3 regions of the Nakamurella sp. UYEF19 genome follow, and region 1 is predicted to be linked to each of the others. Evidence: riboswitches for the same ligand, from Rfam matches in the RefSeq annotation. Region 1 holds a riboswitch; each other region holds the start of a gene.
What was found. Region 1 has a riboswitch for cobalamin ahead of ABIB25_RS14395 (CbtB domain-containing protein). Riboswitches for the same ligand answer to the same signal wherever they lie in the genome.
Positions count from the first base shown of each region.

Region 2: it holds a riboswitch for cobalamin, as region 1 does, so the genes downstream of both, ABIB25_RS08285 (ribonucleoside-diphosphate reductase subunit alpha) here and ABIB25_RS14395 (CbtB domain-containing protein) in region 1, are expected to answer to the same signal.
Region 3: it holds a riboswitch for cobalamin, as region 1 does, so the genes downstream of both, ABIB25_RS05995 (ABC transporter substrate-binding protein) here and ABIB25_RS14395 (CbtB domain-containing protein) in region 1, are expected to answer to the same signal.

Region 1 is NZ_JBEPNO010000009.1:110,752-113,010, reverse strand. Features, by position in the region: gene ABIB25_RS14405 (hypothetical protein) at 1-53, opposite strand, end outside; gene ABIB25_RS14400 (CbtA family protein) at 28-891, opposite strand; gene ABIB25_RS14395 (CbtB domain-containing protein) at 920-1,147, opposite strand; adenosylcobalamin (AdoCbl) riboswitch at 1,152-1,311, opposite strand; gene ABIB25_RS14390 (HNH endonuclease signature motif containing protein) at 1,378-2,259, opposite strand, start outside.
Region 2 is NZ_JBEPNO010000003.1:466,249-468,507, reverse strand. Features, by position in the region: gene ABIB25_RS08290 (DMT family transporter) at 1-520, shown strand, start outside; cobalamin riboswitch at 608-843, shown strand; gene ABIB25_RS08285 (ribonucleoside-diphosphate reductase subunit alpha) at 988-2,259, shown strand, end outside.
Region 3 is NZ_JBEPNO010000002.1:605,537-607,795, forward strand. Features, by position in the region: gene ABIB25_RS05995 (ABC transporter substrate-binding protein) at 1-954, opposite strand, end outside; cobalamin riboswitch at 1,043-1,179, opposite strand; gene ABIB25_RS06000 (helix-turn-helix transcriptional regulator) at 1,215-2,216, opposite strand.

The DNA of each region.
Region 1 (2,259 bases):
AGATCAGCGATCTCGTCGATGACGTCGTCAGACAGCCGCTTTCTCCCGATCACCTGACGCCTGTCGAAGACGGTCCGTCGGTTCCAGCACCCGGTGGGCCAGCGGAGCGAACAGCAACCCGATGGCCGCCCAGAGGACGAGCTGGGCGCCCACCGAATACAGTCGGAACTGGATCAGATCGTCGGCCGGGAAACCGGGGAAGACGATGGTGCCCTTGGTATCCAGCAGGGGCAGTGGCGTCTCGGTGGCCTGCGCCCCGTAGTGCTGGACGTTCGTGGCGAGCATCCCGAATGACGGCAACAGGGCTGTCGCCGCGCCGATCACGACGACATAGGCCGCCGCGGCGATCAGTGGCGCGTTCCAGTGGCCGAAGCGTGCCGTCAGCCGCTTGCCGAGCAGCACGGCGAACGCGAGGAACACGATTGCGGCGGCCACCATCAGCAGATACAGAACGCTGCGTTCCTTGATCGTGTCCTTGTGGCCGATGGCCGGAGGGTTGGCCGGATAGGCAAGAAACGGCACCAGGTAGAGCGCGAGGAATCCTCCGCCTGCGACGAGGACTGCGAGCGTCCGAGGCCGGAGCGCGCCCACCCGGCCGAGGGACACGGTGTAGACCACCGCGAACAGGGTGCCAACGGCAGCACCGAAGAGGATCATCCCCACTCCGATGCCGAGATTGGCCTGGATCGTCCGGCTGAAGATGTCGTGGCCGTGTTCGTCGACGGGCAGGCCCGCAGCCTTGTCCAAGGCGTGCTGCGCCTCGTCCCGTGCGGATTCGTAGTCGATCGCCCTGTTGATCACCGGTTCGGCGAAGATGCGAGTGAAGGCGAGCGCCAACAGGCCGGCGATGGCGCCGACCAGCAGGCCTCTGAGAATCAATTTGGCTGCGATGTTCACGGGCTCGGTGACTGAGATCGGCTCAGTGACAGGGGAAGCCGAGGAAGTGGCGTGCGTCGTGCACGAATTCGTGGATGGCGGTGTTGCTCCCGAAGACCGAGGTGGCGCCCTGGTCGATGCCCACGAAGTAGTACACGGCGAGCGCCAGGGATGTGGCCGTGATCAGCCAGGCTGCAGCCTTGGACAGTGGGATGACGACCTGGGTGGGGATGGCCGTCGGTGACGCCACGCTGGTGGCAGCAGTGGTCATGGTGGAGCTCCTTCCGGGATTCTGCGTCCCGTGATCGAGGGGGCACGTGAAGGCGGAAGACCTGACTCACAGAAACCGGGGAGACCCCGAACGCTGCTCACAGTGGCGCGACCGTGCCGGATTTACACCGGCTTCCTCACACCTTCACGAGCCCAAACCGTAGCCCCCCGGGTGCGCGCAGAGCAATGGCCCCACGGGCGCCCCCGGGCCATGGCCCCACAACGGTCCGATCACGCCGCCTTCTGACGGTCGATGGGGTTGCTGTCAAGAGTGTTTCGCAGTAGGACGTCGACGATGTCACCGATGCTGACCTTCTCTCCGGCCCACCGCGGGCGGATGGCTTCGGACCCACGATCTGTCCACCGGGTGATCTCGTCCAGATCCCGGTCCAACGGGAAGGTAGTCCTGAACCCGGACCCGTCGCCTTGATCGACACGGAAGCGACCGGGCTCGAGCACGATGCCTCCGGGGTCGGTGAACTGCCACCGGGGTACCGACTTCGTCGAGTCCGCCGCGGCTGCGACGCCGAAACCGGCTTCGTGGACTGCCATGTGGTGGAGCTGGCACAGCAGAACCAGATTGCCGAGATCCGTCGTACCACCGGCGGCCCAGTGCTGCACGTGGTGGGCCACGAGGTGCGTCGTCCGGGCACAGGACGGGAACTGACAGCTGCCGTCCCGGACCATCAGGGCCCTCCGTTGGTGCGGCGAAACCAGCCGTCGCCTGCGGCCGTAGTTCAGGACCGCGCCCGCGTGACCGCGGACCATGGCGACGACCATCGCGTCGCACGCCAGCCTCGCCGCCGTTCCCGGTGCGACGCCACCGATGCGGGCGACCTCGCAGCATTTCTCCGCGGGGACCGCCGAGACGTCCAGGTGCTCGTGCTCGTCTGCGGCCCGCAGCCTTTCGGCCGCCGGCGGCGCCTCCGATGGGGAACTCAGTGGCTCAGGCGCTACCGATTCAGGCGCCACCGACTCGGGGACCGGCAGTCCGACCGTCTCGGCGAGAAGGCGGGCATCGACGTGCACCACGACCAGATGGCGATCCTCGCCGGACGGATCCGCGGGGCTGCCGGCCAAGAACCCGCGCGCGACGCGGAGCAGCGCATCGAC
Region 2 (2,259 bases), on a different contig from region 1:
GGCGATCACCGGTGTCGCCCTGGTCGCGTCCGCACGATCGGAACTGTCGCTGTCCTCGTCGGTGTGGATCCTGATCGGTGTGACCATCGTCCAGGGCATCTACCACCCCATGATCAAGCCGCTCCTGCGTCGCTACAGCGGCGTCGAGGTCGCCACCTACGGCATGGTCGCCGGCACTCTCATGCTGCTGCCCGCCCTTCCCGGAGCCTGGGGCCAGATGGGGAGCGCGTCTGCGGGGGCGTGGTGGTCGGTGGCCTTCCTCGGCGTCTTTCCGTCGGCCCTCGGATTCGTCCTGTGGGGCTACGCCGTCGGACGTCTGGAGATGGTGACCTCGACGTCTCTGCTGTACCTCGTTCCCGCGTTCGCGGTGTTGATCGCCTACTTCTGGCTGGACGAGGTCCCGGTGGCCGGCGAATTGATCGGCGGTGCGGTGGTACTGGTCGGCGTGGTCACGGTCGGGCTGGGCAGCGCTGTCAGAGCGCGTCGAACCACTTCTGCCGTGCAGCATCAGCTTCAGTGAGCAAGGTCGGGCCCGGTCCGTCTCAGCTCGGCTCGACGACACGCCCAACACGACATGTGGGGGTTGTTGATCGACATGCCCCCCACATGTACTGTCCGTTCTGCTGGTGGTTCGCCTGACCCGGAGTGAGCAATTCCGGGGAGGGCGTGCCAACAGGGAATCCGGTGTGAATCCGGGACTGCCCCGCAGCGGTGAGTGGGAACGACAGTCGTCATGAAGCACTGAACGCTCCGGCGTTCGGGAAGCGACGGCCAGTAGGAGATCGGTGTCAGAAGCCGGTCGTGCCCGCGAGTCCGAAGACCTGCCATCAGTGCGCGCGCCAGCCGGTGCGCGCCGTCGGTCGACCCCGTGGGAGGGTCCCTGCGCTCCAGGCCATCCTGGGCACCCCGATCGGGCTGCCTCCAGGACGGTCCTGCGCATCCTCCCCGAGATCCGCCGTCACCGGTCTTTTCTCGCGAGGAGAAAGCATGACCCAGACCCTGCGCGGTCTTCACCTTCCCGACGCCCCCGACCCCGTTGATCTGCGTCACGACCTCAAGCTCCGCACCGATCTGTCGGTGATCCGCCGTGACGGTTCCACCGCCCCGTTCGACGCCGGCCGGATCATCGTGGCCATCACCAAGGCGTTCCTGGCCGTCGAGGGCGAGAGGGCCCAGACGTCCTCACGGCTCCGGACGCTGGTCTCCCAACTGGCGGACGACGTGGTCGGCACCCTGCACCGTCGCCATGCCCCGGGCGGCAAGATCAATCTCGAGGACGTGCAGGACCAGGTCGAACTGGTGCTGATGCGGGGCGGTCACGCCGCCGTCGCTCGCGCCTACATCCTCTACCGCGAGGAGCACCGCCGTGCTCGTGACGAGCGGAACACCGCTGTGTCGCAACCTGTTCCGATCCAGACGTCGATGTCGGTGACCTGGCCGGACGGGACGCTCGCCCGGCTGGATCGCGAACGGCTGAGCTCGGTGATCGACGAGGCCTGCGCCGGCCTGGGCGAGACGGATGCCGCGCTGGTCCTGGCCGGTACGCAGGCGAACCTCTACGACGGCATGACGACGGTCGAACTCGGGCTGGCGCCGATCATGGCGGCCCGCGGACTCGTGGAGACCGAGCCGGCCTACTCGCAGGTGGCCGCGCGGCTGCTCGCCGACACGCTCCGGGCCGAGGCCCTGACCTTCCTGCACGACGCGCCGACACAGGCCACCGCCGCGCAGATGACGGCCGGCTATGCGCAGTACCTCCCCGCCTACCTGGCACGGGGGATCGAGTTGGGCCAGCTGGATCCGCAGCTCGCGGAGTTCGATCTCGAGCGCATCAGCGCTGCGGTGGATGGGCAGCGGGACAACGACTTCACCTTCCTCGGCCTGCAGACCCTCTACGACCGCTACTTCCTGCACCACCGCGGCACCAGATACGAACTACCGCAGGCCTTCTTCATGCGGGTGGCCATGGGGCTGGCCGTACGGGAGCCGGACCGGGAGGCCGCTGCGATCGAGTTCTACCGGCTGCTGTCGAGCTTCGACTTCATGGCCTCCACCCCGACCCTGTTCAACGCCGGCACCACCCGGCCGCAGCTGTCGTCCTGCTTCCTGACCACCGTCGACGACGACCTCGACGACATCTTCCAGTCGATCAAGAACAACGCGCTGCTGGCGAAGTTCTCCGGTGGGCTCGGCAACGACTGGACCCCGGTGCGTGGCATCGGGGCGCACATCCGCGGCACCAACGGACTCTCTTCCGGG
Region 3 (2,259 bases), on a different contig from region 1:
GAATGTCGTTGCGCTCTGCTGGCAGCACTTGGTGTCGGCCAGGAAGACGAGGTCGGGGTCGGCCTTCACCAGGTACTCGGCCGACAGCTGCGGGTACGGGGTCGCTTTCGGGTTGTCGGCGTCGGCGATGTTCTTCAGACCTGCCAGCGTGTAGAGCTGGCCCACGAAGGTCTTCGAGGATGCCGTGTAGAGGGTGTTGTCGAGTTCGTGGAAGTAGGTCAGCGGGCTGGTGCGCTTCGGCACGGTAGCGATCAGAGCGGTGATCTTCGCGCGCATGTCGTTGACCGTCCTGATCGCCGCGGCGGTGTGGCCGGTGGCCGTTCCCAGCGACTGGATCTGCCGGTAGGTGTCGTCCAGCGACGTCGCGGCCGGTTCCACCAGGACCGGGATCTTCAGCTTGGTCAGCTGGGCCTTGATGTTGTTGATGTCGTCCGAGAGCACAACCAGGTCCGGGCTGTACTTCGCGATCGATTCCACGTTCGGCTCGTAGGCGGACAGCTTGGTGGTCGGCACGCCGGCCGGGTAGTTGGAGTTGCTGTCCACCGCCACCACCTGGGCGCCGGCGCCGATCGCGTACAGGTCCTCGGTGGCGCTCGCGGATAGCGAGACGATCCGCTTCGGGGCCGAGTCGGCGGGCGTTGACTGTGCCGGTTCGCTCGAGCTTGCGGGGGCGCTGGACGTCGCAGCCGAGCTTGCGGGGGCGCTGGATGTTGCAGCCGGGGCCGACGACGCCGGAACCGACGACGATGGAATCGACGACGCCGGCGCGGACGCGACTGTGGGGGACGACCCCACCGCGGTGGGAATGGTGGTTGCGGAGGAGGCGGTCGTCCCGCTCGAGGTGCCGCACCCGGAGAGCAGCGCGCACACGGCCACGATTGCGGCGGCGGTTCCTGACTTGAAACGCCCTGACTTGAAACGCCCTGACTCGAAACGCCCTGACTCGAAACGCATGGTGTCCCTCTTGCAGATTGTCGAGGGAAGCCTCGCTCGACGGCAGGAGAGCTGCCGCCAACCGGGGCCCATTCCTCGAGGCCGGTTGATCACGCCCACCCGTCAGGCGACCTGGCTAGCCCCCGGGCCGGAGCACGGAGGACCACAGTTGCGGGACAGCGCCGGTTTCGCACCGGACTTCGCTGACGGGGAGCAGTCCTCGCGACCCTACGGTCGGCGACGGAACACCGTCAACCGGGGCGAGCGGAGCGACGGGGATGTCAGCCGCGATGCCCGGCCGCGGCATAGCGTTCGGCGAGTTCGACGCAGGCCGCGGCAAGCTCGGGCGGGCCCATCACCTCGAAGTCCGCAGCGAAGGTGCTGACGAGGGCGGCCAGGCCGACCCATGACCACGCGCCGAGGCCGAGGGTGCAGGTGTTCTCGGAGGTTTCCTCCACAGTGGCGCCCTCCGGTGCCCACCGTGCGACAAGAGTGGCGGGCGCGTCGAGCTCCACGAAGCCCTGGCAGGGCCAGCGCCGCCGGGTCGAGCCGCGATCGAATTGCCGTGTCACGTAGTGACCGACATCATCCGCGGGTAGTTCGCGGCGGTCGAACCGCGGGCCTGTTCCGAAACGCGGAGTGAGGCGATCGACGCGGAAGGTGCGCCAGTCGGCCCGGTCCAGGTCCCAGGCCACCAGGTACCACCGCGCACTCCACATGACGAGGTGGTGTGGCTCGACCCGCCGGGGTGGGAAGAAGGCGGTCACGTCGTGCCGTGCGTCGGCATGGTCGGGAGCGGAGGCGTAGTCGAACCGGAGCACCTCGCGATTGCGCATGGCGGTGCCGACGGCGACGAGGACCTTCGGATCGACTTGCGGCCGCATCGGATCTCGTGTGCTGCCGACGGCCGTGATCTCCACGGCGTCGATCTGGTGGCGCAGACGTGCCGGCATCACCTGGCGGATGGTGGTGAGTGCTCGGGCCGCGGCGTCGTCGATACCGGCGACCGTGGTCGGTGCCGTCTGCAGGGCAAGGGCCACCGCCACGGCCTGCTCGTCGTCGAACAGCAGGGGAGGCAGGTCGGCGCCCGCATCGAGGCGGTAGCTACTGCCCGGTCCTTTGGTGACGGAGACGGGGTAGCCGAGAGCACGGAGTCGGTCGACGTCGCGCCGCACGGTCCGCATGCTGACCGCGAGCCGGTCGGCGAGCGTCGATCCGGCCCATTCGCGCCGTGCCTGCAGCAGCGACAGCAACAGCAGTAACCGGGCGGAAGTTTCTCGCATTTCTGGAGTGTGGCAGAAATAGCGGCCAGTACCAGGCCGCTTC